2 regions of the Chromobacterium haemolyticum genome follow, and region 1 is predicted to be linked to the other one. Evidence: predicted binding sites of a transcription regulator. Region 1 holds the regulator's gene; the other holds the start of a gene.

Region 1 (14,247 bases):
GACAAGGTCGTCGCCTTGGGCGCGGCGATTCAGGCCAACGTGCTGGCCGGCAACAAGGGCGAGGACGAGTGGCTGCTGCTGGACGTGATCCCGCTGTCGCTGGGCATCGAAACCATGGGCGGCCTGACCGAGAAGATCATCCCGCGCAACAGCACTATCCCGGTGGCGCGCGCGCAGGACTTCACCACCTTCAAGGACGGCCAGACCGCGATGTCCATTCACGTGCTGCAGGGCGAGCGCGAACTGGTGGCCGATTGCCGCTCGCTGGCCAAGTTCACCTTGAGCGGCATCCCGCCGATGGTGGCCGGCGCGGCGCGCATCCGCATCACCTTTCAGGTGGACGCCGACGGCCTGCTGGAAGTCTCCGCCCGCGAACAGACCAGCGGCGTGGAAGCGCGCATCGAGGTCAAGCCCTCCTACGGCCTCAGCGACGAGGAAATCAGCCGCATGCTGACCGAGTCCATGACCCATGTGCATGAAGACATCGAGGCGCGCAAGCTGCGCGAAGCCGTCGTCGACGCCACCAGCCTCAGCGAAGCCTGTCGCGTCGCGCTAGCCAGCGACGGCGACCTGCTGGACGCCGACGAGCGCGCCGCGGTGGACGAGGCGCTGGCCGCCGTGGACGCGGCCATCGCCGCGGCACAGGCCGCCCGCGAGGTCAACGAGGCCTCCGGCCGTCTCAACCGCGCTACCGAAGAATTCGCCTCGCGCCGCATGGACCGCAATATCCGGCGCGCGCTCAAAGGCCACAACATTTCCGATTTGTAAGGATCCGCCATGCCGCGAATCATCGTACTGCCCCACGCCGACCTCTGCCCGGAAGGCGTGGTCATCGACAACGCCGAACCCGGCCAGAACATCTGCCAGATATTGCTGGACCACGACATCGAGATCGAGCACGCCTGCGAGATGTCCTGTGCCTGCACAACCTGCCATTGCATCGTCCGCGAAGGCGGCGACTCCCTGAACGAAGCCGACGAGCTGGAAGAAGACCTGCTGGACAAGGCCTGGGGACTGGAAGCCCAGTCCCGCCTGTCCTGCCAGGCGATTGTGGCCGATGAGGACTTGGTGATAGACATCCCTCGGTACACGATCAACCACGCCCGCGAACACCACTAGGAACACGCCCTAAAATCCCTGTAGCCGCGTTGCGCCGCCTTGCCGTACCTCATGTACTGTCTGCGGCGGCGCGCCTTGCTACAGTCGCTGCGCTGGATTTTATGAACGGTTCCACGCTCTGGAGATAAAAAGATGAAATGGACCGACGTGCTGGACATCGCCATCGAACTGGCGGAAGCCCACCCGGAAATCGACCCCAAAACCGTGCGCTTCGTCGACTTGCACAACTGGGTCGTCGCGCTGCCGGGTTTTGACGACGACCATAGCCGCGGCGGCGAACGCGTGCTGGAAGCGATTCAACAAGCTTGGATCGACGAGGTGGAATAAGCGCTCGCCCCCCTGTTTCGGCAAGGCCGCGTCTCCTGACGCGGCCTTTTTGCCGTCTAGCGTCAAAAAACCCACGGCCGCCGCATAGGAAAAGCCGTGCCGATGGCGGTATCATCGGACAAAGGCTGCGACAGCCCGCCGGCAGCCTCCTCTTTCGAAACGGAGCTCCCTGATGTTTACCCTCATCATCGGCAATAAAAACTATTCCTCTTGGTCCCTGCGCCCCTGGCTGGTGCTGAAAATGCTGGACGAGCCGTTTGAAGAGCAGCAAATCGATCTTTACCTGTCCGACACCAAGGCCCGCATCCTCGCCGCCAACCCGGCCGGCAAAGTGCCGGTGCTGATAGATCGCAAGCTGCGGGTCTGGGATTCGCTGGCGATCTGCGAATACCTGGCCGAGTGCTTCCCCGCCGCCAAGCTGTGGCCGGACGACGCCGGACTGCGCGCGGTCGCCCGCTCCATCGTCGCCGAGATCCACTCCGGCTTCTCCGCCCTGCGCGAACACCTGGCGATGAATCTGACGCTGCGCCATATCAATTACCAAAGCACGCCGGCGGTGGAGTTCGATATCGCCCGCATCATCTCGCTATGGGAAGAGCATCTGCCGCGCCATCAGGCCAACGGCGAATTCATCTTCGGCGGCTTCAGCATCGCCGACGCCTTCTTCGCGCCCATCGCCACCCGCTTTCACACTTACAACGTCAAATTGCCTGAGCAGTCTCAGGCTTACGTCAACCGCCTCCTGGCTTTGCCGGCCATGCGGGAGTGGTATGATGCCGCCCAGGCGGAAGGTCAGCGCGGCCAATAGCGTCCGATGTCGCAATTAGAGTGGAAGGACGCGCCATAACTCATTAGAATGGCGCGTTTTTTTATCATTTTTACGCGTAGAAGGATAGTTTCATGACCACCCCGTTCATCATCGGCGTTGCAGGCGGCAGCGGCAGCGGTAAAACCACGGTGACCAATCAAGTGCTGGAAACCATTGGCTCCGAGATGGCGGCTGTGATCATTCAAGACTATTACTACCGCGATCAGAGCCATCTGACCTTCGAACAGCGGCTGGCCACCAACTACGACCACCCGCAAGCCTTCGATTGGCCGCTGCTGATCGAGCACATCGACGATCTGCGAAACGGCCGCGCCATCGAAATGCCGGTCTACGACTTCGCCAACCACACCCGCGCCGAGGAAACCATTACCATCCAGCCGGCGCCGGTCATCGTCATCGAGGGCCTGTTCCCGCTGTACGACGCCGCGCTGCGCGACATGATGTCCTTGAAAATCTTCGTCGACACCGATTCCGACGTGCGCTTCATCCGCCGCCTCAAGCGCGACATCACCGAGCGCGGCCGCACCACCGACAGCGTGATCGAGCAATACCTGACCACGGTACGGCCGATGCACAACCAGTTCATCGAGCCGACCAAGCGCTTCGCCGACGTGATCCTGCCGCACGGCGCCAATGATCCGGCGGTGGATATTATCACCACCAAGGTGGCCAGCCTGATGGTACGCTAAGAGCGGGCAACAAAACCCCTGATGCTGCGTTGCGCCGACTTGTCGTACTCAAGTACTGCCTGCGTCGGCGCGCCTTGCCTCAGGTGCTCTACGAGCTTTTGCGAACCGCTCAGACTTAATGCGGCGGCGTCCGCGCCGCCGTTTTCCGCCCGCTCTTGGCAGCGGGCTCCAAGCACAGGAGTACTTCCATGCACACAATCAAACCGCGCAATCCGCACGCTTGCGCGCCCATCATGAAAAAAGGCGGCGCCCACGGGCGGAGCCGCTCCGGACAGCGCCAGGCCGGACGCCAGGCCATATTGGCCGAACTGGATCTTGATCTGGACTGGAACGAAGCGGACGCCTACCCGCCGCAGGCGCAAGCCGCTGCCGACGATGAGCCGGCGGTTTTTGGCGACGTTAAAAACAAAGAGCCGCGCATTGCGCGGCTCTTTGTTTTTAACGGTGCCCTGCCAGCGGCTACGCCCCCGACTTCAACTGCAGCAAATCCCAGCGGTTGCCATACAAATCCTCGAACACCACCACGGTGCCGTATTCCTCCTCCCGCGGCTGCTCGCTGAAGCTCACCCCCGCCGCCGCCATGCGGCGGTAATCGCGCCAGAAGTCGTCGGTATGCAGGAAGAAACCGACGCGACCGCCGGTTTGCGCGCCCACGACGGCTTGCTGCCGTGCATTGCTCGCCTTGGCCAGCAACAGCGCACACTCGCTCGCCCCGGGCGGCGCCACGCGCACCCAGCGCTTGTCCTCGCCCTGACGCTCATCCTCCAGCAGCACAAAACCCAGCTTGTCCACATACCAGGCGATGGCCTCGTCGTAATCGGCCACCACCAAGGCGACCGAACCCAAAAACTGTTTCATCTCACGCTCCAAACAAAAACGGCGCCCCCAAGGACGCCGTGACGCGCTGAGCCCGCTCAAGCCCCAAGAGGCCAAGCCGACAGCGCTTACTTGCCGATATGCGGCGCCAGCATATGCAGCAGTTGCGCCAGCACTTTCGGATTGGCGGCGACGATATCGCCGGACTCCAGCCAGCCCTGCTCCCCGGACAAATCGGTAACGATGCCGCCCGCTTCCTGCACGATCAGGCTGCCCGCGGCGATGTCCCAGGGCTTGAGATTCAGCTCCCAGAAGCCTTCCACGCGGCCGCAGGCCACATTGCACAGGTCCAGCGAGGCCGCGCCTTCGCGACGCACGCCGGCGCTCTTGGCCAGCACGTCCTTGAGCATGCCCAGGTATTGGTCGATATAGCTTTGGTCGGACACCGGGAAGCCGGTGGCGATCACGCACTCATTCATCATGAAGCGCTTGGATACGCGGATGCGGCGATCATTGAGGAATGCGCCGACGCCGCGCGAGGCGGTGAACAGATCGTTGCGGTTGGGGTCGAAGACCACGGCTTGCTGCACCTGGCCCTTGTGCGCCAGGGCGATGGAAATCGCGTACTGCGGGTGGCCATGCAGGAAGTTGGTAGTGCCGTCGATGGGATCGATGATCCACTCGTATTCCGACGAACCGATGCCTTTCGCGCCGGACTCTTCTGCTAGAATCGCGTGCTTGGGATAAGCCTCCAGAATGGAAGCGATGATGGACTCTTCCGCGGCGCGGTCCACTTCGGTCACGAAGTCATTGTGTTTCTTGCGCTCTACGCGCACCGCGTCGAGATTCAGCGACGCGCGCTGGATGACACTGCCGGCGCGGCGAGCGGCTTTCACCGCGACATTGAGCATCGGATGCATTGACGGCCTCTACACTTTCAACCATGACAAACGTCCGCCACATGACGCGACGTCTGCTAGTAACAATCTGGGTTAAGGAACAAGAAAAACCCGGCGCAATCGGGCAAGGCGGCATGCCTGCCCATCCGGCAAGCGCTGGCCTTGCGCGCAAAACGGCGCGCGGGCTTTTTCGATAAGCCGGCTATTTTAATGTGAAACTGCTGATGAATAAACCCCAAGTACCTGATTTTCTGAAAAACATTCGCGTGGTGTTGGCTCGCCCCAACCACCCCGGCAATATCGGCTCCGCCGCCCGGGCAATGAAGACCATGGGCCTGAGCCGGCTCTATCTGGTTGAACCCAAAGTGTTTCCCAGCGATGAAGCCAATACCCTGGCCTCCGGGGCGGTGGATCTTCTCGAACACGCCACCGTGGTGCCCAGCCTGGCCGAGGCGCTGCAAGACGTCACCATCGCCTGCGCGCTGACCAGCCGCCGCCGCGAGCTGACCACCCCGCTGTCCACCCCGCGGCAAACCACGCCTGAACTAGTGGCCCGCGCCCGCGACGGCGAACAAGTGGCCCTGGTGTTCGGCAACGAAACCTTCGGCCTGTCGATCGAAGAAGTCGAGCAGTGCAACCGTCTGGTCACCATCCCCGGCAATCCGGACTACTTCTCGCTGAATCTGGCAATGGCGGTGCAGGTTATGACCTACGAGCTGTTCAGTCACACCGGCGTGGACGTCGATTATCTGCGCGCCGACAGCGACGCGGCGGCGCTGGGCGAGGTGGAGGGCTTCTGCGGCCATCTGGAACAGACCATGGACAAGATCGGCTACTTCCGCCGCCGCAACAGCGAGCGGATGATGCGCCGGATGCGCACCCTATTCAACCGCGCCGGCCTGCTGCGCGAGGAGATCGACATCCTGCGCGGCTTCCTCAAACAGGTGCAGCGTGCTGCCGACGGCGAAGTCCGTCGCGACGCGCCCGGACCGAATGGCGAATAAGCCGCCGTTCACCCTGCCCTACGCGCATCCGGCGGTGCGCGATCTGGCTTTTCTTCTCACCGCGCCCTCTCCCTGGAAAAGCGGCGCGGACATTCCGCCGCACCGGCTGCTGGGCCCCGACGGCCCGGCGCTGCTGCAAGCGCTGGACGCTCATCCCGCCGAGCTGCGGCACTGGCTGGCGCGCCAGCCCACCCGCCGCCTGGGTCATTACGCCGAGCGCTTGCTATCGTTCTGGTTCCGCTTGGCGCCGCACATCGAACTAGTCGCCAGCAATCTGCCTGTGCGCGGTCCAGACGGCCGCACCGTCGGAGAATTCGACTTCCTTTTGCGCCTGGACGGCCAACCGCTGCACCTGGAAGCCGCCAGCAAGTTCTACCTGCAGCTGGGCCGCAGCGCCGATACGCTGACCGGCCCCAGCCTGCGCGACGCCTGGGCGCTGAAAGCCCATAAGCTGCAGACCCAGCTGCGTCTATCCCGTCACCCCGCGGCGCAAGCGACGCTGCCGGAAGGCTTTGCCGGCTGCGCGGTCGGCGCCCGGCTCAGCGGTTGGCTGTTCCACGCTCAAGACACCTCGCCGGAACCGCCGCCCGGCGCCCTGCCGCTATACGGGCAATACTGGCCGCTGCGCGGCGACTGGCCTGCGTTGAACGCGGACTCCCGCTGGGCCTGGCTGCCCAGGCTCAGTTGGCTGGCGCCTGCGCGCCTCTCGCGGGAACACACCGCCGATGCGGCGGAACTGCGCGCGCGGCTGGAACAGGCAGAGGCACCGCAATTGCTTGCCGAACTGCAACCCGGCCCGGACGGCGACTGGCATGAAGTGGCGCGAGGCTTCGCCGTTCCGCCGGGATGGCCTCAAGAAGCGCCGTTGTCGCGCTTGTTGCGGCAAATCGCGGACTGCGCGCCGCCGCAATGAAAAAGGCAAGCCTCATGGCTTGCCTAAGAGGCTGTTCATAATCTGCTGCGCTTCGTGATACGCCCCACGGTGAGTACCGCTTCGAAATGCTCATGTACCACTATGTACATTCCGCTTTCTCAGCGGTTTTCGCCTTGTCTCGCTCTTGCTCGCTAGATTTTCAACTGGCTCTAAGAACCTGTTTACGATCCGCTTTCTCAGCCGTTTTCGTCTGACCTCCTCTTGTCTCGCGAGATCATAAACACGCTCTTACGTCTTTCGCGGCTCCGTAGAAGCGGCGGGATCAATGACCGTTGGCGTGAGCACAGCCGGAAATCAGCGCCTTCAACTCATCCACCATCACCAACTGGATGTGCTTGTGATCGACCGTGATCCAGCCTTGCTGCTGGAACTTGGACAGCGTGCGGCTGACGGTTTCCAGTTTCAACCCCAGGAAGCTGCCGATTTCCTCGCGGCTCATGCGCAGGATGAAATCATTGGCGGCGAAGCCGCGGGTGGACAGACGCTGGGACAAATTGAGCAGGAAGGCGGCCAGGCGTTCTTCCGCCTTCATGTTGCCCAATAGCAACATTACATTTTGATCGCGAACGATCTCGCGGCTCATCAGTCGGTAGAAGTGGTGCTGCAAGGTGGGAATTTCGCGGCCCAGGCTCTCCATGCGGCTGAACGGCAACTCGCACACCTCGCTATCCTCCAGCGCGATGGCGTCGCAACCGTGAACATTGGCGGAAATACCGTCCAAGCCCATTAGTTCGCCGGACATGTGAAAGCCGGTCACCTGCTCGCGGCCGTCCTGACTGGCCACGCTGGTCTTGAAGAAGCCGGTGCGCACCGCGAACAGCGAGCGGAAGCCCTCGCCGCTGCGGAACAGGTACTCGCCGCGCTTCAAACGGCGGCTTTGACGGATCACTGCGTCAAGCTGGGTCAGTTCCTCGCGGTTGAGCCCCACTGGCAGACAGAGTTCCTTCAGGCTGCAGTTGGAGCAGGAGACCTTCAGGTTATGCAAAGAGATATGGTTCTGATCGGACATGGCATGTTTAGTACAAGCTTGCGACGAAGCTTGACCCTTATCAAAGCGAAATTCGCAGGATTTCCGCAAATTTACCAGTCCACCAGAGGTTTTGCCATCCAAATACGACATGAAGACCACCCACCCATTTTCTCCTGCCCATTTTGAATTCGACCGCGCTCTGATTGAACGCCTCGACGGGACAGGTCCTAGATATACGTCATACCCGACAGCAGATCGCTTTACGCCGGGTTTTGCCGAAAGAGACTACATCCACTGGCTACGGCAGCGCAGCATCGGCGCCAACCGGAAACCTTTATCATTGTACGCTCATATACCTTTTTGCAACACTATCTGCTACTACTGCGGTTGCAACAAGATCATCACCAAGGATAGCGGCAAAGCCGACTTGTATCTGGACTACCTGGAAAAGGAAGTCCAGATGGTCGCCTCCTGTCTGGGGCGCCGAGAGCAGGTGATACAGCTGCATTTCGGCGGCGGTACCCCGACTTTCCTGTCCGACGCGCAACTGGAACGATTGATGACCTTGCTCAAGACTCATTTCGAGTTCTTGAAGGAGGGGGAGTATTCCATAGAAATAGACCCGCGCAAAGTCAGTGCAGCTACAATTTTCAAGCTGGCCGAATTAGGTTTCAACCGCATCAGCGTCGGCATTCAGGACTTCGAGCCCGCGGTGCAGCAGGCGGTGAACCGCGTGCAGTCCGAAGCGGAAACTCTAGAGGTGATCCAGGCGACGCGCGACGCCGGCTTCAAGTCCGTCAGCGTCGACCTGATTTACGGCCTGCCCTTGCAGACCCGTGAATCGGTGCGTCGCACGCTGGACAAAGTGATCGCCATAGGACCGGACCGGCTGGCGCTGTACAACTACGCCCATTTGCCCACCGTGTTCATGCCGCAACGCCGCATCAACGAGGCCGATCTGCCGTCGCCGGAAACCAAGCTGGACATCCTGCAGGACTCGGTGCAACGCCTGGCCGACGCCGGCTATGTGTTCATCGGCATGGATCACTTCGCCAAGCCGGACGACGAACTGGCCTCCGCCTTGCGCCAGGGCCGGCTGCAGCGCAATTTCCAGGGTTATTCCACGCATGCGGACTGCGACATGATTGGCCTTGGCGTGTCCTCCATCGGCAAGGTCGGCCCCTGCTACAGTCAGAGCGCCAAAGATCTGGACAGCTACTACGCGGCGCTGGACAGCGGCCATCTGCCGGTGCTGCGCGGGCTGACGCTGGACAATGACGACATCCTTCGTCGCAGCATCATCCAGGGTCTGATGTGCCGTTTCTCGCTGTCCGTGGAAGCGCTGGAGGAAATTCACGGCATCAACTTCGCCGAGTACTTTGCGGAAGAGTTGCCGCAGATCCGCGAATATCAGCAACTGGGGCTGCTTTCCTTCGACGGCGACTTCATCATGGTGGAACCCAAGGGCCGTCTCCTGATCCGCAATATCGCGATGATCTTCGATAAGCACCTGCGCGAGCGCCGCACCCAGGCTCGCTACTCCAAAACCATTTAAGCCAGTCCCATGACAAAACAGCCCGCGTCTAAACGCGGGCTATTTATCGTTGGAGCCTGGCAAAAGCTTACCAGATGTCTTTTTCCACCTTGGCCGCCAGTTCCGGGTAATCCGCCACCTTGAACACAGGGGTGGACTCGCCTTGCTTCAGCTGACGCTCATAGTCCTTCAACACGATGAAGAAGTAACGCGACAACAACACAATGGCCACCAGATTAATCAAGGCCATCAAGCCCATGGCGAAGTCGGCCATGTCCCATACCAGCGGCAAGCTGGCCACCGCGCCGAACATCACCATCGCCAGCACGATCAGCCGGAACACCAACAAGATCCACTTGTTGCTGCGAATGAATTCGACATTGCCCTCGGCGTAAGCGTAATTGCCGATGATGGTGGAAAAGGCGAACAGGAACATCGCCACCGCGAGGAAGGACGCCCCGATCGGGCCGAACTGGGCCTCGATGGCCTTCTGCGTCAGCGCCACCCCGCTCAAACCCTGATCATGCACGCCGGACAACAGAATGATGGCCGCCGTGGCGGTACAGATCACCATGGTGTCGATGAAGACGCCGAACATCTGGATCGCGCCCTGGCTTGCCGGATGGCGCGAGGTCGCCGTCGCGGCGGCGTTGGGAGCGGAACCCATGCCCGCCTCATTGGAAAACAGACCGCGCTTGATACCCAGCATCATCGCCTGGCTCACGGCGTATCCGGCAAAACCGCCCGCGGCCTGCTCCAGACCAAAAGCGCTCTTGACGATCAACACAATCAGACCGGGCAACTCGGCGGCATGCACCGCCAACACATAGAAGGTCATCAGCAAATAGACGGCCGCCATCACCGGCACCAGCCATTCGGCCACCCGCGCCACCGAGCGCACGCCGCCAAAGATGATGGGCGCGCTCATCACCACCAGGGCGATGCCCACCATATAGCGGTTCCAGCCCCAGGCGCCCTCGGTGGCCGCCACGATGGAGTTGGCCTGCACCGCGTTGAACACCAAGCCGAAAGCCAGAATCAGGCACAAGGCGAAGATCACGCCCAGCCAGCGTTGCCCCAGGCCTTTCTGGATGTAGTAGGCCGGACCGCCGCGGAAGGTGTCGTCATGGTGATTGGTCTTGAACAGCTGCGCCAAGGTCGATTCGGCGAAAGCGCTGGCCATGCCCAGCATGGCGGTCAGCCACATCCAGAACACCGCGCCGGGTCCGCCGGCGGCAATGGCGATGGCCACGCCGGCGATGTTGCCGGTGCCCACCCGGCTGGCGAGGCCGGTGGCGAAGGCCTGAAACGGCGAGATGTCGTCCTTGCTGCGGTGGCCGCCGCGGCCGCCCATCATCTCGCGCCAGCCGCGCGCAAAAAGCCGCAACTGCAACAGGCCGGAGCGCAACGAGAAATACAAGCCGACGGCCAATAACAGGCCAATCAGCACTTTGCCCCAAATCACATCATTGGCGGCATTGATAAACGAATGAAGCAAGTCCATGGATCCTCTATAAAGCTCTGAGCGTGGCAATCTGGAAAATAGGCGACGCGCGCCGGAAGGATTGCAGACAGGAAGGTTGTCCTCGCCGCGGTCTTGGCGCCGGGCTTGAAAATTGCAGCCTTGACGAAACCGTTCCCCGCGACCGTCGGGTCGCCTGGTTCAGGACACTGCTTCGTCAGACTGTTCGATGCAAAACCCGGCGAATTTAGCAAAATAGAGTGATTGCTGGCAATGCCGGGCAATCTTGGCCAAAGCCTCGCAAACGTCCATTCCCCCCGTTTCAACGCACGCCTTTGTCATTGAATCGTTCCGAATAGCCGGACGCTGACCCAATGCCAAAACAATCCAAAGGCATTTTCGATGCCCCAGGCATTATTGCCGGTTATTCGCCCTGGCCAGACAAGCCAAAGCTCAGGGCCCTTAGCTAAACGAACTGATAAGCGCCTCATCCGACAAGTCATCGCATTTCATGCGGCAATCGCAGCCCGTGAAAATTGCCTATTCTGGAACTGGCGAAGCAGACGTCCACATTGCGTGCGTCGCCGCCACAGTCAGGAGCGAAATCATGACAACACCCGTGGTAAGGCTGATGCAGCGCTTGAGCTACCCCAGCCGCTTTGCGCTGATCGGCACGGTCTTTGCCGTCGCCTTACTGTATATGGTGTACGGTCTGTATCGAACCAATCAGGACAATATCGATTTTTCGCAAAAAGAAAGAGTCGGGGTGTCCTATATCCAGCCGCTGCAGCATTTGCTGGGCGCGCTGGAGCAAGCGCAGGACCTGGCCGTGCGCGCGGCTCAGGGCGAGGCCGCCGCCAAGGCGGCGCTGCCCGCGGCCCAGGCGCAATTGGAACAAGGCTGGAATCAACTGCAAAGCGCTCATGAACAGTACGGCGCCATCCTGCAAACCGAGGAGGCCTGGAAAACCGCCAGCGCCGCGCGAGGCACGCTGTCGCGGATCGGCGGCGCCCCGCCGCCGCAAGTGATCGCCAGCTTCGACAGCACCGCGGACAAACTCAACACCTTGCTCGGCGCCGCCAGCGACAACTCCAATCTGACGTTGGACCCGGACATCGACAGTTACTATCTGATGGACGCCGCGACCGCCAAGCTACCCGCGCTCAGCAACTACGTCGGCGAAGCGCTGGCCTGGGCCGCCAAATCGGAAGCCGGCCAAACGCTGACACCCGCCGAACGCGACCGCCTAGTGGAGTTGCGCCCGCTGATCAACGGCGCGCTGGACGGCTTGAACAGCGATCTGGCCAAGGCGCTGGCCTACAACCCGGCCTTGAAAAACGAACTGAACGCCGAATCCCAGGCGCTGGCCGCCTTCCATCAAAGCCAGGCCGCGTCCATCGACAAGGCCATCGCCGGGCAAACCGGCGCCGCCGTGGCCCTGGGCGGGATGGCTGCGAAAAACGCCGAAATCGGCGCCCGCTTCAGCGATGTGACGCTGAAAAACCTGGAGGCGCTATTGCAGGCCCGCATCGAACGGATGCAGGCTCAGCGCAATTTCTACATCGGCATCGGCCTGGCCGCGATGCTGTTGGCCAGCTTCCTATTCCACCAGCTCTATCTGTCCATCACCCTGCAACTGGGCGGCGAGCCTTTCTACGTGCAAAGCGTGGTCGAACAATTAGCCGCAGGCCAGCTGGGCACCCGGATCCAACTGCGCGAGCAGGACAGCAATAGCTTGCTGGCCTCCATTGGCCAGATGCGCGACCAATTGCGCGACACCGTGACGCAGTTGCTGGACACCTCGCGCGAAGTCAACGCGGCTGCGGACCAGATGGCTCAAAGCGCCCAGAACGTCTCCCATAGCAGCACCCGGCAAACCCAGGCGGCGGCCAGCATGGCGGCGGCGATCGAAGAGCTGAGCACCAGCCTGATGGTCAGCGCCGAGCAATCTGAACAAGCCAATCAACTGTCGCGCGCCGCGGTCAGCCAGTCCAGCGAGGGCAACGCCATCATCCACGACGCCAGCGCCAGCATGGACAGCATCGTGCGCGACGTGTCTTCTGCCTCGGAAACCATAGGCGCGCTGGGCCAGCAATCGGAATCCATCGCCAGCATCGTCGATGTGATCCGCGATGTCGCAGACCAAACCAATCTGCTGGCGCTTAACGCCGCCATCGAAGCCGCGCGCGCCGGCGAACAAGGCCGCGGCTTCGCCGTAGTGGCCGACGAAGTGCGCAAGCTGGCGGAACGCACCGCGCAATCCACCACCGAGATCAGCACCATCGTTTCCGACATTCAGCGCACCTCGCAGCAGGCCATCACCAATATGCAAACCGGCATGAGCGCCATCATGAAAGGCCAGGAGAACACCCGCAACGCCGGCGCCAGCATCGCCTCCATCCGCCAATGCGTGGATCAGGTGCTAGACAGCATCCATCAAATCACTCAAGGTCTGAAGGAACAGAGCAGCGCCAGCCAGTCGCTGGCGCAAAACGTGGAAAGCGTGGCGCGGATGTCGGAAACCAACGCCAGCGCCGTCGAAGCCAGCGCGCAGACCGCCGGCGAACTGCAATCGGTGTCGCAACGGCTGGGGCAGCTCGCCGGCCGTTTCAGTGTCTAGACTACAATGCCGCGCCCGCTGATAAAGCTGATCGCGGCGTTGGCTTCGGCACCCGCCGCGGCGGCCGGGCTGACCATTCTGGTCAGCCCTCAGCCTCCCATCATCGAAGTCTCCGCCGATCAGCAACACGTCTCCGGCGCCGCCATCGACTTGATGCGCGCGCTGTCCCAGCGCGCCGGCCTGCCGTTCAAGTTTACGCCCTACCCCACCGCCCGCGCCGTGCTGCTGGTCCAGCAGACCCCGGACGCCTGCTTGACCGCCGCCCGCTTTCCGGAACGCGAAACACTGTTCCGCTGGAGCGAACCTGTCATCCGCCTGCGGCTGGTGCTGCTGGCGCGCCATGACGAAACCCGCGACTTCGGCGGCGTGGAGCAGGCCAGGCAATTCCATATCGGCGCCGTGCGCGGCACCGCCGTGGCCAGCCGGCTGAAACAACAGGGCTGGACGCTGGACGAAAGCGCGGACGCGGAGACCAATCTGCGCAAGCTGCAACTGGGCCGCATCGACCTGCTGGCCACGCTGGACGTGGGCATACAGAGCCTGGCCGACAAAATGAAAATGGCGACGCCGCGCGTCGCCCTGGTGGTGAACGAAACCGACATCTATTTCGCCTGCCACCCGCAATTAAGCGACGACGTCATGCAGCGGCTGAACCGCGCCATCCTGGCGATGAAGGCGGACGGCAGCTTCAAGGCCTTCAATCTGAAATAGGCCGCAGCAGATCCAAACGGTCGGTGCAGACGCTGTCTACGCCCCAAGCCAGCAAACGTTCGGCATCGGCCGGCTGATTCACCGTGTAGCACAGCAATTGAAAGCCCGCTTGCTTGACGCTGGCCGCCAAGGCCGCGTCCAAGCTCTGATAGTCGCAATGCAAGGCCACGCAGTCCAGGTCGCGCAAGCGCGACAGCCAGTCCGCCGGCACTCGCTCCACCAGCCAGGCGCGCGATAGAGCCGGCGCGGCTTCCCCCGCAGCGCTCAGCGCCTCGGCGGAAAAAGACGACAGCAAGGGCTGCAACGCGGCGCCGGCCCACAGCCGGGCGGCTT
Region 2 (14,247 bases), 170 kb from region 1:
CGGCGACACGATCGGCAACACTGGAACACTGGACAGCGGCGAATCCGGCCTGTACTTTGAAATCCGACACATGGGACGCCCCCTAAACCCGCAAGCCTGGGCGCGCTGAGCCAGGCAACGGAGACAGATAACAAACATGAGCAGCCAAAGAATGAAGAAGATTGCCTGGCTAGTGGCCGGCGCCATGGCCGGCGGCGTGCTGACGCTCAGCATGCAAGCCTTTGCCGACAAGGGCGAATCCCCGCTGCCGCTGAGCGAGCTGCGCACCTTCGCCGAAGTGTTTGGCCGCATCAAGCAAGACTACGTCGACCCGGTGGAAGACAAGAAGCTGATCACCGCGGCCATCAAGGGCATGCTGACCGGCCTGGACCCGCACTCCGACTATATGGACCCGGAAGCCTTCAAGGAACTCAAGGAAGGCACTCAGGGTGAATTCGGCGGCCTCGGCATCGAAATCGGCGCCGAGGACGGCTTGGTCAAGGTGGTGTCGCCTATCGAGGACACCCCGGCGCAGAAGGCCGGCATCAAGAGCGGCGACCTGATCATCAAGATCGACGACACCCCGGTGCGCGGCCTGTCTCTGACCGACGCGGTGAAGAAAATGCGCGGCAAGCCGGGCACCAAGGTCACGCTGACCATCGCCCGCAAAACTGAAACCAAGCCCCTGGTGTTCACGCTGGCGCGCGCGGTGATCAAGACCAAGAGCGTCAAATACAAGCTGCTGGAACCGGACTTCGGCTATGTGCGCATCACCCAGTTCCAGGAGCACACCTCCGAGGACCTGGCCGCCGGCGTGCAGGCGCTTTACAAGGAAAACAAACAGGCGCTGAAAGGCCTGGTTCTGGATCTGCGCGACGATCCGGGCGGCCTGCTCAACGGAGCGGTTGGCGTGTCGGCCGCCTTCTTGGCCAAGAACCAGTTGGTGGTCTACACCGAGGGCCGTACGCCGGACGCCAAGATGCGGCTAACCGCCAATCTGCAGAACTACGCCCGCCCCAACGGCAGCGACCCGCTGGCCCGGCTGCCAGTGGAAGCCCGCAATGTGCCTCTGGTCGTTCTGGTCAACGGCGGCTCCGCCTCGGCGTCGGAAATCGTCGCCGGCGCGCTGCAAGACCACAAGCGCGCGGTGTTGGTGGGCACACAAACCTTCGGCAAGGGCTCGGTGCAATCCATCATGCCGCTGGGCAACGCAGGCGGCATCAAGCTGACAACCGCCCGCTACTTCACGCCGAACGGCCGCTCGATCCAAGCCAAGGGCATCGTGCCCGACGTGGTGGTGGAAGACGGCACGCTGACCGCGGCGGAGCAAGCCATCCGCGTGCGCGAAGCGGACCTGGAAAACCACTTGGCCAACCCCAACGGCGAGGACAAGCCGGCGCCCAAGAGCAACGCCAAGCCCGCGCCAGCGCCGCAACCCGCCCCCGCCCCCGCCAAGCCGGACGACGGCAAGGACAAGGCCAAGCCGGAAGAAAAGAGCCAGTTCGGCCCGCGCGACCCCAACCCCAAAAACGACAACCAGCTGTCGCAGGCGCTGAACATCCTCAAGGTACAGCAGATCCTGCAGAAAAAAGGCAGTTGACCCCGCCTCCGCAGCCACAACGCGCCCCTGGTTTCGCCAGGGGCGTTTTTCATGCGCGCGCTATATTGTCCTCCTGCAAAACACCGTCATTCCTGCTACGCTATCCGGCTCAACCCTAGTTTTCCGGCCGGAGCCGCTGACCCCATGCTTACCCGCGAATTCGTGCTTTCCTTTCGCGAAGCCGCCCCCTATATCAACGCCTACCGCGGCAAGACCTTCGTGCTGGCCGTCAGCGGCGAAACCTTGCAAGACGGAGAATTCGCCAGCCTGGCGCAGGACATCAACCTCTTGGTCAGCCTGGGCGTGCGCATCGTGCTGGTGCACGGCATCCGTCCGCAGATCGAGGGCCTGTTGAAACGCCACGGCATCGCCCGCCTGTTCCACCGCGACCGCCGCGTCACTGACGCCGCCACCATGGACGTGGTCAAACAAGCGGCCGGCGCCACCCGCTGCGACATCGAAGCACTACTGTCCATGGGCATGCCCAATTCTCCAATGCACGGCGCCCATCTGCGCGTGGCCGGCGGCAACTTCGTCACCGCCCAGCCTCTGGGCGTGCTCGATGGCGTGGACATGCAATACACCGGCCAGGTGCGCCGCGCCGATGGCGCCGCCATCCGCGCCCGCCTCGACCATGGCGAGCTGGTGCTGCTGTCCCCCATCGGCTATTCGCTGACCGGCGAGGCCTTCAATCTAACCATGGAAGAACTGGCCACCCACGTCGCCATTACCCTGAAAGCGGAAAAACTGATTTTCGTGATCGAGCAGCGCGGCGTGATGCTGGACGAGGAACTAATCAGCACGCTGACCGCACAGCAGGCCGAAGACCTGCTGGCCTCCGGCCGGCTGCAGGATGACGTCAGCGCCTACCTGCCCTACGCCATCCGCGCCACCCGAGAAGGCATTCCCCGTGCCCACTTGATTAGCCGTCACGCCGACGGCGCGCTGCTGGTGGAACACTTCACCCGCGGCGGCAATGGCACCATGATCGCCCGCGACCCGCTGGTGCGAGTGCGCAACGCCAGCATCGAAGACATCGGCGACATCATCGGCCTGATCCAGCCGCTGGAAGAGCAAGGCGTGCTGGTCAAGCGCAGCCGCGAGCATCTGGAGGTGGAGATCGGCGAATATTCGGTGCTGGAGCACGACGGCAAGATCTATGGTTGCGTGGCCATGCACCCCTTCCCCGACGCCGGCACCGCCGAACTGGCCTGCCTGGCGGTGGCTCAGGACAAACGCGACGGCGGCTTTGGCGAGATGCTGCTCAAACACGTGGAATACCAGGCCCGCACCCAAGGCTTGCAGTCGCTGTTCGTGCTCACCACCCAAACCGCGCACTGGTTCGTGGAGCGGGGCTTCGCCGAAGCGGACAAGAGCGCGCTGCCGCTGGCGCGGCAGCAGTTCTACAACTATCAGCGCCGCTCCAAGGTTTTCGTCAAGGTCTTGTGAGTCCAAGAAACGGTTCCAAAGCCGCGCCGTGGTTGGAAGCATTTCATCTCTGTGACACAATATTGAATTAACCTTTTTCCGATATTTTAAGGATTGCGCCATGAGCAGAACCGTCAATTGCGTCAAGCTGGGCCGCGAAGCCGAAGCCCTCGACTTCCCGCCGCTGCCGGGCGAACTGGGCAAGCGAGTGTTTGACAACGTCTCGAAAGAAGCCTGGCAAGGCTGGCTGCGCTATCAGACCATGCTGATCAACGAAAACCGCCTGAGCCTGGCCGACGCCCGCGCCCGCCAGTATCTGGCCGCGCAGTTGGAAGCCTACTTCTTCGGCGACGGCGCCGACGCTCCCGCCGGCTACACTCCGCCGCAGAACTAATCGCCATGCCCAGCCCTCCAAGCGAGGGCTTTATTTTTCCCTGAACTCTCCACTGTTGGCTTGAACCTCGTATGTCACACACGCAAGACCTGCTGATCAACCGCGAACTTGGCCTTCTAGAATTCAACCGCCGCGTGCTGGCCCAGGCGGAAGACGCCAACCTGCCGCTGCTGGAACGGCTGAAATTCCTGTGCATCGTGTCCTCCAACATGGATGAGTTCTTCGAAGTGCGAGTGGCCTGGCTGCAGGAAACCGCCGTGGCCACGCCGGAGCGCATCCTGGCGGACGGCACCACGCCTGAGCAGGCGCTGGCCAAGGTGGCCACCGCCGCGCACCAACTGGTGCGCGACCAGTACGCCGTGATGAGCGAAGTGCTGTTTCCGGCGCTTCGCGAGGAAAACATCATCTTCCTGCGCCGCAACGAATGGAGCCCCGCGCAACAGCAATGGGTGAAGGACTTTTTCTTCCGCGAGTTGATGCCCATCCTCACCCCCATCGGCCTCGACCCGTCCCACCCCTTCCCCAAGGTGCTGAACAAATCCTTGAACTTCGCGGTGGAGCTGGAAGGGCGCGACGCCTTCGGCCGCGCCTCCGGCATCGCCATCGTCCAGGCGCCGCGCATCCTGCCGCGGGTGATCAAATTGCCGGCGGACGTCAGCGACGGCCATCGCCACACCTTCGTCTTCCTGTCCTCCATCCTCCACTCCCATGTGCATGAGCTGTTCAGCGGCATGGCGGTCAAGGGCTGCTACCAGTTCCGCGTCACCCGCGATAGCGAGCTGACAGTGGAAGACGAAGACGTGAAGAACCTGCGCACAGCCTTGCAGGGCGAGTTGCGCCAGCGCCAGTTCGGCGACGCGGTGCGGCTGGAGATCGCCGATACCTGCCCGTTGCATATGGAAGAATTTCTGCTGACCCAGTTCAACCTGAAGCCGCGCGACGTCTACCGCGTCAACGGCCCGGTCAATCTGGTGCGGCTGATGCAGGTGCCGGACCTGGTGGATAGGCCGGACCTGAAATTCACTCCCTTCATCCCCACGCTGCCGGAGATACTGCGCAAGAAGACGCCACTGTTCGATGCCATCCGCAAGGGCGATATTCTGCTACACCACCCGTTCCAGAGCTTCCAGCCGGTGATTGACATGCTGACGCTGGCGGCTTCCGATCCGCATGTGGTGGCCATCAAGATGACGGTGTACCGCACCGGCACCGACTCGGTGCTGATGGAATCGCTGATCGCCGCCGCCCGCGCAGGCAAGCAGGTGACCGTGGTGGTGGAGCTGATGGCGCGCTTCGACGAAGAAGCCAACATCAGCTGGGCCAGCCGGCTGGAGGACGCCGGCGCCCACGTGGTCTATGGCGTGATCGGCTACAAGGTGCACGCCAAGATGCTGATGGTGGTGCGCCGCGAAGAACACGGCCTTCGCCGCTACGTCCACTTGGGCACCGGCAACTATCACCCTCGCACCGCTCGCCTCTACACCGACTTCGGCCTGCTGACCTGCAATGAACAGATCGCCAGCGACGTCAACGATATCTTCGTACAGCTGACCGGCCTGGGCCGCGCCAGCCAGCTCAAGCTGCTGTTCCAGAGCCCGTTCACGCTGCACAGCATGGTGATGGAGGCGATAGACCGCGAAATCGCCCACGCCCAGGCCGGCAAGCCGGCGCAGATTATCGCCAAGATGAACGCCTTGCTGGAAAGCCAGGTGATCCACGCGCTGTACCGCGCCAGCCAGGCCGGGGTCAAGATCCAGCTGATCGTGCGCGGCGTGTGCGCGCTGCGGCCGGGCGTGCCGGGGCTGTCCGAGAATATCAGCGTGCGCTCCATCGTCGGCCGCTTCCTGGAACACCCGCGCGTGTTCTACTTCCACAACGACCGCAAAGAAGACCTGCTGATCGCCAGCGCCGACTGGATGGGCCGCAACTTCTTCCGCCGCATCGAAACCTGCGTGCCCATTGTCGACGCCAAGCTCAAGCGCCGGGTGATCAAGGAGGCGCTGCGCCTCTATCTGGACGACAACGTCAACGCCTGGGACATGCTGCCGGACGGCGGCTACAAGCGCCGCACCTCCCGCGGCAAGCCGCATTGCGCGCAATTGCAGCTACTGGAAGAGTACACCCGCTGACACCCGGCCCGCGGCCACGCCGCGGGTGCCTCCCCCGCAAGGACCACCATGGAAATCGCCGGCTACAGTCTCGCCGCCCTGCTCATCGTCGCCGGTCTGGCCGGCACCATGCTGCCCATCATTCCAGGCCTGCCGCTGATGTTCGGCGGCTTGCTCCTGGCCGCCTGGCTGGACAACTTCAACCACCTGGGCGCGATCAGCCTGATCATCATGGCCCTGCTCACCGCGCTGGGTCTGGTGATAGATTTCTTCGCCGGCCTGCTTGGCGCAAAAGCCAGCGGCGCCAGCAGTCAGGCGTTGTGGGGCGCCTTCATCGGCGGCATCGTGGGCATGTTCTTCGGCCTGGCGGGCGTGCTGCTCGGCCCGCTGGTCGGCGCCGTCATCGGCGAGTTCATTGCTCGCAAGGATGCCTTTCAAGCAGGCAAAGTCGGCATCGGCACCTTCATCGGCTTCATCGTCGGCGCGGTGGCCAAGGTAGCCTGCGCTTTCGCCATGCTGGCCACGGCGGCGCTGGCGCTACTGTTCTAGCGGCCGGCTCCGCGGCCGCGCGGCTGGCCTAAACCGGGGGATTTGGTAGAATCCCGGTTTATCCCCTTCAATCCAGCGTGAATACCGATGGCACAATATGTAATGTCCATGCTCCGCGTGAGCAAGATCGTTCCGCCCAAGCGCCAGATCATCAAGGACATCTCTCTGTCCTTCTTCCCCGGCGCCAAGATCGGCCTGCTGGGCCTGAACGGCGCGGGTAAATCCACCGTGCTGCGCATCATGGCCGGCGCGGACAAAGAATACGAGGGCGAGGTGCAACACCTGGCCGGCGTCAAAATCGGCTACCTGCCGCAGGAACCGCAGCTGGACCCCGAAAAAACCGTGCGCGAGGAAGTGGAAAGCGGCATGGGCGACGTAATGGGCGCGCAAAAGCGCCTGGAAGAAGTATACGCCGCCTACGCTGAAGCGGACGCCGACTTCGATGCGCTGGCCGAAGAACAGGCCAAGCTGGAGGCCATCATCGCCGCCGGCGCCAACGACAACGTCGAACACCAGCTGGAAATCGCCGCCGACGCGCTACGCCTGCCGCCGTGGGACGCCAAGATCGGCCCGCTGTCCGGCGGCGAGAAGCGCCGCGTGGCGCTGTGCAAGCTGCTGCTGTCCAAGCCCGACATGCTGCTGCTGGACGAACCCACCAACCACCTGGACGCGGAATCGGTGGAATGGCTGGAGCAATTCCTGGTGCGCTTCCCCGGCACCGTGGTGGCCGTCACCCACGACCGCTACTTCCTGGACAATGCCGCCGAGTGGATTCTGGAACTGGACCGCGGCGAAGGCATTCCGTGGAAAGGCAATTACTCCAGCTGGCTCGAACAGAAGGAGGCCCGCCTGGCGCAGGAAGCCAAGAGCGAAGGCGCCCGCATGAAGGCGATGAAGCAGGAGCTGGAATGGGTGCGTCAGAACCCGAAAGGCCGCCAGGCCAAGTCCAAGGCGCGTTTGGCCCGTTTCGAAGAGCTGTCCAGCTACGAAACCCAAAAACGCAACGAGACCCAGGAAATCTTCATCCCCGTGGCCGAGCGCCTGGGCAATGAAGTCATCGAGTTCAAAGGCGTGTCCAAGGGCTTCGGCGACCGCCTGCTGATCGACAACCTGAGCTTTAAAGCTCCGCCGGGCGCCATCGTCGGCATCATCGGCCCCAACGGCGCCGGTAAATCGACCTTGTTCAAGATGATCGCCGGCAAAGAACAGCCGGACAGCGGCGAAGTCAGCATCGGCCAGACCGTGCAAATGGCCTTCGTCGAGCAGACCCGCGAGGGCCTGGACGGCGACAAGACCGTGTTCGAGGACGTAGCCGCCGGCGCCGACATTCTCACCGTCGGCAAATTCGAGATGTCCAGCCGCGCCTATCTCGGTCGCTTCAACTTCAAGGGCGCCGATCAGCAGAAGAAAGTGGGCATGCTTTCCGGCGGCGAACGCGGCCGCCTGCACCTGGCCAAAACCCTGCTCAAGGGCGGCAACGTGCTGCTGCTGGACGAACCGTCGAACGACCTTGACGTGGAAACCTTGCGCGCGCTGGAAGACGCCTTGCTGGAATACGCCGGCACCGTCTTCGTGATCTCCCACGACCGCTGGTTCCTGGACCGTATCGCCACCCATATTCTGGCGGCGGAAGGCGAGTCGCAATGGACCTTCTTCGACGGCAACTATCAGGAATACGAAGCCGACAAGAAGAAACGCCTGGGCGAGGAAGCCGCCAAGCCCAAGCGTATCCGCTACAAGCCGATCACCCGTTAAAACAAAGCCCGGGTTCTCCGGGCTTTTTTCATGCGCTCACAGCGTCTTCAGCCGTCCGCGGAACTCATCCAGCCGCTGGTAGCCCTTGGCCTGCATGATGGCGACCAGCTCCGCCTCGATACGATCGAAAGCGCTGACGCCCTCCTCGTGCAGGCAGGTGCCCACTTGCACCGCGGTGGCGCCGGCCAGGATGTGCATGAAGGCCTCGGCCCCGCTCTTCACGCCGCCGCAGCCGATCACATGCTTGTCGGCCAGCAGCACGGCGAACTCGCGCACATTGGCCAGCGCCGTCGGCAGCACGTAATCGCCTCCCAGGCCGCCCAGCCCGCCCTTGGGCTTGATCACCGCCGACTCGCTGTCCAGATCTATCACCAGGCCGTTGCCCACCGAGTTGATGCAGGTGACGAAGCGCAGCAGCGGGAAGGCGTTCAACACCGCGGCCATGGCGGCGAAGTGGGCCGGGTCGAAATACGGCGGCAGCTTGACGCCGAACGGCCGCGCATAGCGCCGGCTGATCGCCTCCAGGGCCTCGGCGCTGGCGGCGAAGTCATAACCCAACTGCGGCTTGCCCGGAAGATTGGGGCAGGACAGGTTCACCTCCGGCAGGCAGGGCAGCTTGAGCGCCGCCAGTTCGGTCAGGATGGTCAGGGTGTCGTCCAGCGTCATGCCGGACACGGACAGGAACAACGGTTTGGCGTCGTCGTAAGCCTGGGCGTAGTCCAGGTAATAACGGTAGCCCTCGTTGGGCAGGCCCATGGAGTTGATGCTGCCCAGCGCGGTGCGTCGGTAACGCGGCTCCGGATTGCCGGCGCGCGGTTCCAGCGTGCAACTCTTGGTCACCACCGCGCCGGCGGCGGAACGGCGCACCTGCTCCAGTTCCTCCCGCGTGCGGCAATAGACGCCGGAAGCGTTGAACAAGGGGCTGGACATCTTCATGCCCAACCAGGAAACGGATAGATTCAGCGACATCGCGCCCTCCGGCGAATTCATCTGCCGGCGATGATAGACGGAGGCGGTCCCAGCCATGCTGCGCCATGTCAAAACCCGCGCGGTCGCCGCAAAAAAACGGCCGCCCGAAAGGCGGCCGTCTCAAGGTCAAAATACCCTGCGCTTACATTTGCGACTGAATATAGTTCTGCTCGCCCACCATATCGATCAGGCGCAGCTGCTGCTCCAGCCAGTGAGCGTGATCGTTCTCGGTTTCTTCCAGCAACACCATCAGTTCCTGACGCGTCACGTAGTCCTTCACGCTCTCGCAGTGGGCCACCACTTTTTTCAACAGGTTGCCGACGCGGTATTCCACTTCCAGATCGCTGGCCAGCATCGCCCGCACGTTCTCGCCCACCACGATGGGCACGCGCTTGGCCACATTGGGCTTGCCTTGCAAGAACAGGGTGCGCGCGATCAGCACCCGCGCGTGCGAAAGCTCGTCCTCGCGTTCATGGTCGATGCGCTCGAACAGCTTGTGCAGACCGAAGTCCTTGTACATCTCGGCGTGGATGAAATACTGGTCCGCGGCGGATAGCTCTTCCGCCAGCAGTTCGTTCAGCAACTCGATGGTTTTGGGATCACCTTGCATAACGACCTCTTGTTGTTGTAGTTCAATGACGCCGGCTATCCGCCGGCGCGAACGGAATTCGCGAACCATTCATTCTAAGCTCTCAAGGCCACAGATGCACGCTGGCTTGATAAAACACGAACGACAACAGCCAAGCCAGGCTCACCGACCACGCCACCGCCATCGCGGTATAGGACTTGCTGCGCGACTCGCGGTACATCGCCGCCACCGTGGACAGGCAAGGCACGTAGATCAAGGTGAAGATCAGGAAACTCATCGCCGAACGCCAGTCCAGATGTTGCAGCAAGACAGCGCCCAGACCTGCCTCGGACACCCCGTAGATCACAGCCAGGCTGCCCAACAGAATCTCCTTGGCGATGAAACCGAACAGCAAGGCCGCCGCCAGTTCATGGCGAATGCCGATCGGGTCCAACACTGGAGCCAACAGGCCGCCCAAGACGTCGGCCAGCGTCTTGCCATCGCCGGCCGGCACATGAGTCAACAACCAGACCAACACCACCCCCAACAGGATGAAGCTGGAAGCCAGCTGCAGGAAGGCCCGCACCTCGCCCACCGCCCGGCCCAGCAAATGGCTCAAGCCGGGCAGCCGATACGGCGGCACTTCCAACAAGAAGGCTTCGCCCCCGGCGTAGCGACGCTTGAACACCCAAGCGGTGAACACCGCGACGGCGAAGCTCATCAGATAAAGCCCCATCAGCACCCACGGCGCCTGCGCCGCAGTGAACAGCAGCCCGGCGAAGAACACCACCACCTGCAGCCGCGCCGAGCACAGCGAGAACGGAATCACCAGCATGGTCAGCAGCCGCTGTTTGCGTTCGCGCATCACCCTGGTGCCCATGATGGCCGGCACATTGCAGCCAAAACCCATCAACTGCATCACGAAGCCGCGGCCATCCAGCCCCAATCGAGCCATAAAGGCATCGGTCAGATAGGCGGCGCGCGCCAGATAGCCGGAATCCTCCACCATCGCCATCAGTACGAAGAACACCAGCAAAATGGGCGCGAAGGTCAGTACCGTCGACACCCCCTGCCAGATCCCGTCCAGCGCCAGGCTCTGCACAATCTCAGGCAACGGCGCGAGCAAGGGCGCCAGCGCCTGCTCCTTGACCCAGTCCAGCCCGGCCCCGGCCAGCTCCTGCAAAGGCGTGCCGATCTGATAAGTCAGATTGAACAACAGCGCCATCAATGCGAAGAACAGCGGCAAGCCCAGCCACGGATGCATCAGCCAGTGGTCGATCTTTTCGGTCAGCCGCGCCGGCAGCATAGCCGGCAAGGCCCAGCAACCGTCCAGCAAGCGTTTGGCCTCCGCCATCGCCGCCTGGGTACCCGGTACCGCGTCCAGCCCCGCTCTCACGGCCGGAGCCTCGTCATTGGCCAGTCGGTTCAAACTCGCCATCAGCGGCGGCCAGCCTTGCATATGCCTGGCCGACACCAGCGATACCGGCGCACCCAGACGTTCCGACAAACACTCCACATCCAGGCTCACGCCCAGCGCCTTGGCCTCATCCGCCATATTCAGCACAACCTGGCAGTTGAGACCGCTGGCCAGCACCTGCAAGGCCAGCGGCAACTGCCGGTCCAGCTGGCTGGCGTTGAGCACCAGGATGGCGCCGTCGAAAGCGCTGGCCTGCAATACGTCGCGCACCACCGCCTCATCGTCGGAATAACCGGTCAGATCGTTGACGCCGGGCAGATCCACCAGTTCCACCATGTGGCCGCCCAACAGCAGGCGGGCGCTGCTCAATTCTATGGTCAGGCCCGGCCAGTTGCCGACGCGCTGCGACATGCCGGTGAGACGGTTGAACAAGGTGGACTTGCCGGTGTTAGGCAAGCCGATCAAGGCAAAGCGCTTCATGCCTCCATCCTCGCCAGGATGGAGCGCGCCAGGCTGCGGCGCAATAAAAAGCGGGTGGCGCCCACATCCAGCAGCAGCGGCCCGCCCAGCGGCGCCACCCTGCGCACGTAAAAACGGCTGCCTGGCGCCAGGCCAAAGGCGGCGACGCGGCGGAAGGCCTCTTCGGCCAGCTCCAGCCGCTCGACCACGCCGTGGCGGCCTGCGGGGAATGCATCCAGAGTCAACATGATGATCCGATCAAGAACGAGAATGGTTTGCATTAGTATATCCAGCCCATTCGCGTCGATCTGCGGCAAATCGCCGCAATTCCAGCCTCGCTTGACCTGTGTCAATGGCGCCCCGCTCTCGCCGCTACGCGCGGATTAGCCATAGCCGCATGCCGCGCTTGCGGTTAAAATCGCGGACAATCAATCGACAAGCTACGGGCCAAAGACAATGAGCATCAAATCGGACAAATGGATTCGCCGGATGGCGGACGAGTACAACATGATCGAACCCTTCGAGGCCAACCAGATCAAGATGGTGGATGGCCAGAAGGTGATCTCCTACGGTACCTCCAGTTACGGCTACGATATCCGCTGCGCCGACGAATTCAAGGTATTCACCAATATCAACAGCACCATCGTCGACCCTAAAAACTTCGACCCCAACTCCTTCGTGGAAGTCTCCGGCAAGGGCTATTGCATCATCCCGCCCAACAGCTTCGCGCTGGCTCGCACCGTCGAATATTTCCGCATTCCGCGCTCGGTGTTGACCGTATGCCTGGGCAAGTCCACTTACGCCCGTTGCGGCATCATCGTCAACGTCACCCCGTTCGAGCCGGAATGGGAAGGTTACGTAACCCTGGAGTTCTCCAACACCACGCCGCTACCGGCCAAAATCTACGCTAACGAGGGCGTGGCCCAGGTGCTGTTCTTCGAATCCGATGAAATCTGCGACGTGTCCTACAGTGACCGCGCCGGCAAATACATGGGCCAGGTGGGCGTGACGCTTCCGCGCCCCTGAACCGCTTCCCGCCTGCAAAAAAGGGATGGCCAAGCCATCCCTTTGTCATTTAAACAACGCCAAATCCGTCCTCGCAATTTCACCTTAATGTTCTAGGATAAACAGAGGGTTAGCTGACTTTCCCGGTTGGTCGGCCCTTGTACAGCAATTGATTTCTTCTTGGGGCGTAGCGGTTCCCCCTTGCCGTTGCGCCCCTTTTTTTATCTCCCTGCCCAATTGCCCTTCTTCCGGTTTCTTGCCATGATCTTCGCTTTGGCGAAGGGCGAAAATATGCCGGACATATATGATTTTTCCATTGAGACTTTAAACGGGCAGGCACTGCCGCTGGCGGGCTATCGCGGCAAAGTGCTGCTGTTGGTCAACACCGCCAGCGAATGCGGCTTCACCGCGCAATTGGGCGGCCTGGAACAACTGTACCAGCGCTACCGCGATCAAGGCCTGGAAATCATCGGCTTTCCCTGCAATCAATTCGGCGGCCAAGAACCGGGGAATGCTTCCGCCATCGGTCAGTTCTGTCAAAAGAACTTTGGCGTCAGTTTCGCCTTGTCCGCCAAGATTGATGTCAACGGAGCGAATGCGCATCCGCTATGGCGCTATCTCGCCGCCGCCAAGCCTGGTCTACTGGGCAGCCGGCGCATCAAATGGAATTTCACCAAGTTTTTGATCGATGGCGAGGGGCGCATCCGCGGGCGTTTCGCCCCCTACGTCAAGCCAGCGGCGCTGGAACGCGTGATCGAAAGCCTGCTGCCGACATCCGCCGCCTGAACCGAGTTCAGCTCAACTCGCCGGACACGTAGAACCAGCGGCCGTCCTCGCGCGCAAAGCGGCTGCGCTCGCGCATGCGCTCGGCCTTGCCGCTCACTTTGTAGCGCGCGGCAAACTCCACCCACCCTTCGGTGTCGGCCTCGGCGCCGGCCTCTGTCGCCAGTACCTCCAGGCCCAGCCATTTGACCACGCCGGCATCCGCGGCCAGGTCCAGCGCCTGCGGCCGGGTGCTTGGATGCCAACTCGCCAGCAGATACGCCTCGTCGCCGCGCGCGTAAGCGGTATAGCGCGAACGCATCAAGGCTTCCGCCGTGGGCGCAGGTTCGCCGCCCTCGCTCAGATAACGGCCGCAACAGACCGCGTAATCGCCGCCCAGTCCGCAGGGACAGCCGGCCGCGTCCGGCTTGGCTTTCTTGCCCATGTTCAAGCTCCCAAGGCCGGCAAGCCGTAGAGTTTGAGCAGGAAGTTAGTGAACGCGGGATCCGCCGGCTTGGGATTCATCTTGGGCCAGCGCCTCATCCACTCCCGTAAACGCTCATCCATCTTGGCTCGGAACGTATCCTGATCAATGCGCCCCGCCTCGCGCTCCACCGTCAGATAGCGGTACATGGCGAAGGTGTTGTCGTCGACGGGGTTGGCCCCCACCGCCTTGAGCCGGAATGCGCCCAACTGATCAGCAGCCGCCAGCCTGGTCAGTTCGCCGCTCTTGACCTTGTCTGCCAAACGGTTGGCCTCACGCAACAAAGCGTCCGACTTGGCGCTGGGCGCCGGAGCCGTCTGCTGCCGGCCCTTGGCCGGAGAGGAAGGATGCGAACTGATGGGCGCGCCCAGTTGTTGCAACGCGCTGCAAGCGGACAAGCTCAGGGCCATGGCGGCCCACAAGAAAAGACGTTTCATGCCGGGTATTCTACTCCTGTCCTGATTCGGCGCCGCCGCGCGGCGCGTTCTGCTGCGACCGCCTCGCCGGTGCCAATGTTCCGCCTCGCCAATGCAAAACAGCCTGACAAACGGATCTGTCAGGCTGTTTACGTTCTTGCCACGAGGCCGCGGCACGCTTATTCCGCGGCGTCGCCAGCGGGTTCGGCCGGAGCCGCAGCAGCCGGGGCCGGCTTGGGCGCGGACATTTGTTCCGCCGCCTTTTTCTCTTCCGCGCTCACCTCGCCCACCGGCTTGTTGGCCAGATCGAAACGCTTGCCGCCGCGCGCCAGTGACTTGACGTAGCGCGGCTTG

What was found. Region 1 encodes FNR, which switches genes on or off when oxygen is low (the NO sensors DNR and NnrR bind a similar motif). Its sites were predicted from a motif close to TTGATNNNNATCAA; they were not measured.
Positions count from the first base shown of each region.
Region 2: a site for FNR is predicted at 11,566-11,579, ahead of GYH29_RS17355 (FeoA family protein). Genes of this name have one in related genera too.

Region 1 is NZ_AP019312.1:3,967,287-3,981,533, forward strand. It holds gene hscA (Fe-S protein assembly chaperone HscA) at 1-768, shown strand, start outside; gene fdx (ISC system 2Fe-2S type ferredoxin) at 778-1,119, shown strand; gene iscX (Fe-S cluster assembly protein IscX) at 1,252-1,446, shown strand; gene GYH29_RS18180 (glutathione S-transferase family protein) at 1,619-2,254, shown strand; gene udk (uridine kinase) at 2,347-2,964, shown strand; gene GYH29_RS18190 (VOC family protein) at 3,424-3,822, opposite strand; gene GYH29_RS18195 (inositol monophosphatase family protein) at 3,909-4,700, opposite strand; gene GYH29_RS18200 (RNA methyltransferase) at 4,904-5,683, shown strand; gene GYH29_RS18205 (DUF1853 family protein) at 5,673-6,596, shown strand; gene fnr (fumarate/nitrate reduction transcriptional regulator Fnr) at 6,880-7,626, opposite strand; gene hemN (oxygen-independent coproporphyrinogen III oxidase) at 7,736-9,142, shown strand; gene GYH29_RS18220 (alanine/glycine:cation symporter family protein) at 9,210-10,625, opposite strand; gene GYH29_RS18225 (methyl-accepting chemotaxis protein) at 11,191-13,203, shown strand; gene GYH29_RS18230 (substrate-binding periplasmic protein) at 13,210-13,914, shown strand; gene ugpQ (glycerophosphodiester phosphodiesterase) at 13,901-14,247, opposite strand, start outside.
Region 2 is NZ_AP019312.1:3,794,203-3,808,449, forward strand. It holds gene GYH29_RS17305 (murein hydrolase activator EnvC family protein) at 1-109, shown strand, start outside; gene GYH29_RS17310 (S41 family peptidase) at 137-1,579, shown strand; gene argA (amino-acid N-acetyltransferase) at 1,724-3,028, shown strand; gene GYH29_RS17320 (oxidative damage protection protein) at 3,129-3,401, shown strand; gene ppk1 (polyphosphate kinase 1) at 3,473-5,530, shown strand; gene GYH29_RS17330 (DUF456 domain-containing protein) at 5,579-6,058, shown strand; gene ettA (energy-dependent translational throttle protein EttA) at 6,146-7,813, shown strand; gene GYH29_RS17340 (dihydroorotate oxidase) at 7,850-8,782, opposite strand; gene bfr (bacterioferritin) at 8,925-9,392, opposite strand; gene feoB (ferrous iron transport protein B) at 9,475-11,247, opposite strand; gene GYH29_RS17355 (FeoA family protein) at 11,244-11,507, opposite strand; gene dcd (dCTP deaminase) at 11,683-12,252, shown strand; gene GYH29_RS17365 (glutathione peroxidase) at 12,523-13,017, shown strand; gene GYH29_RS17370 (YchJ family protein) at 13,025-13,438, opposite strand; gene GYH29_RS17375 (putative periplasmic lipoprotein) at 13,441-13,914, opposite strand; gene GYH29_RS17380 (ProQ/FINO family protein) at 14,073-14,247, opposite strand, start outside.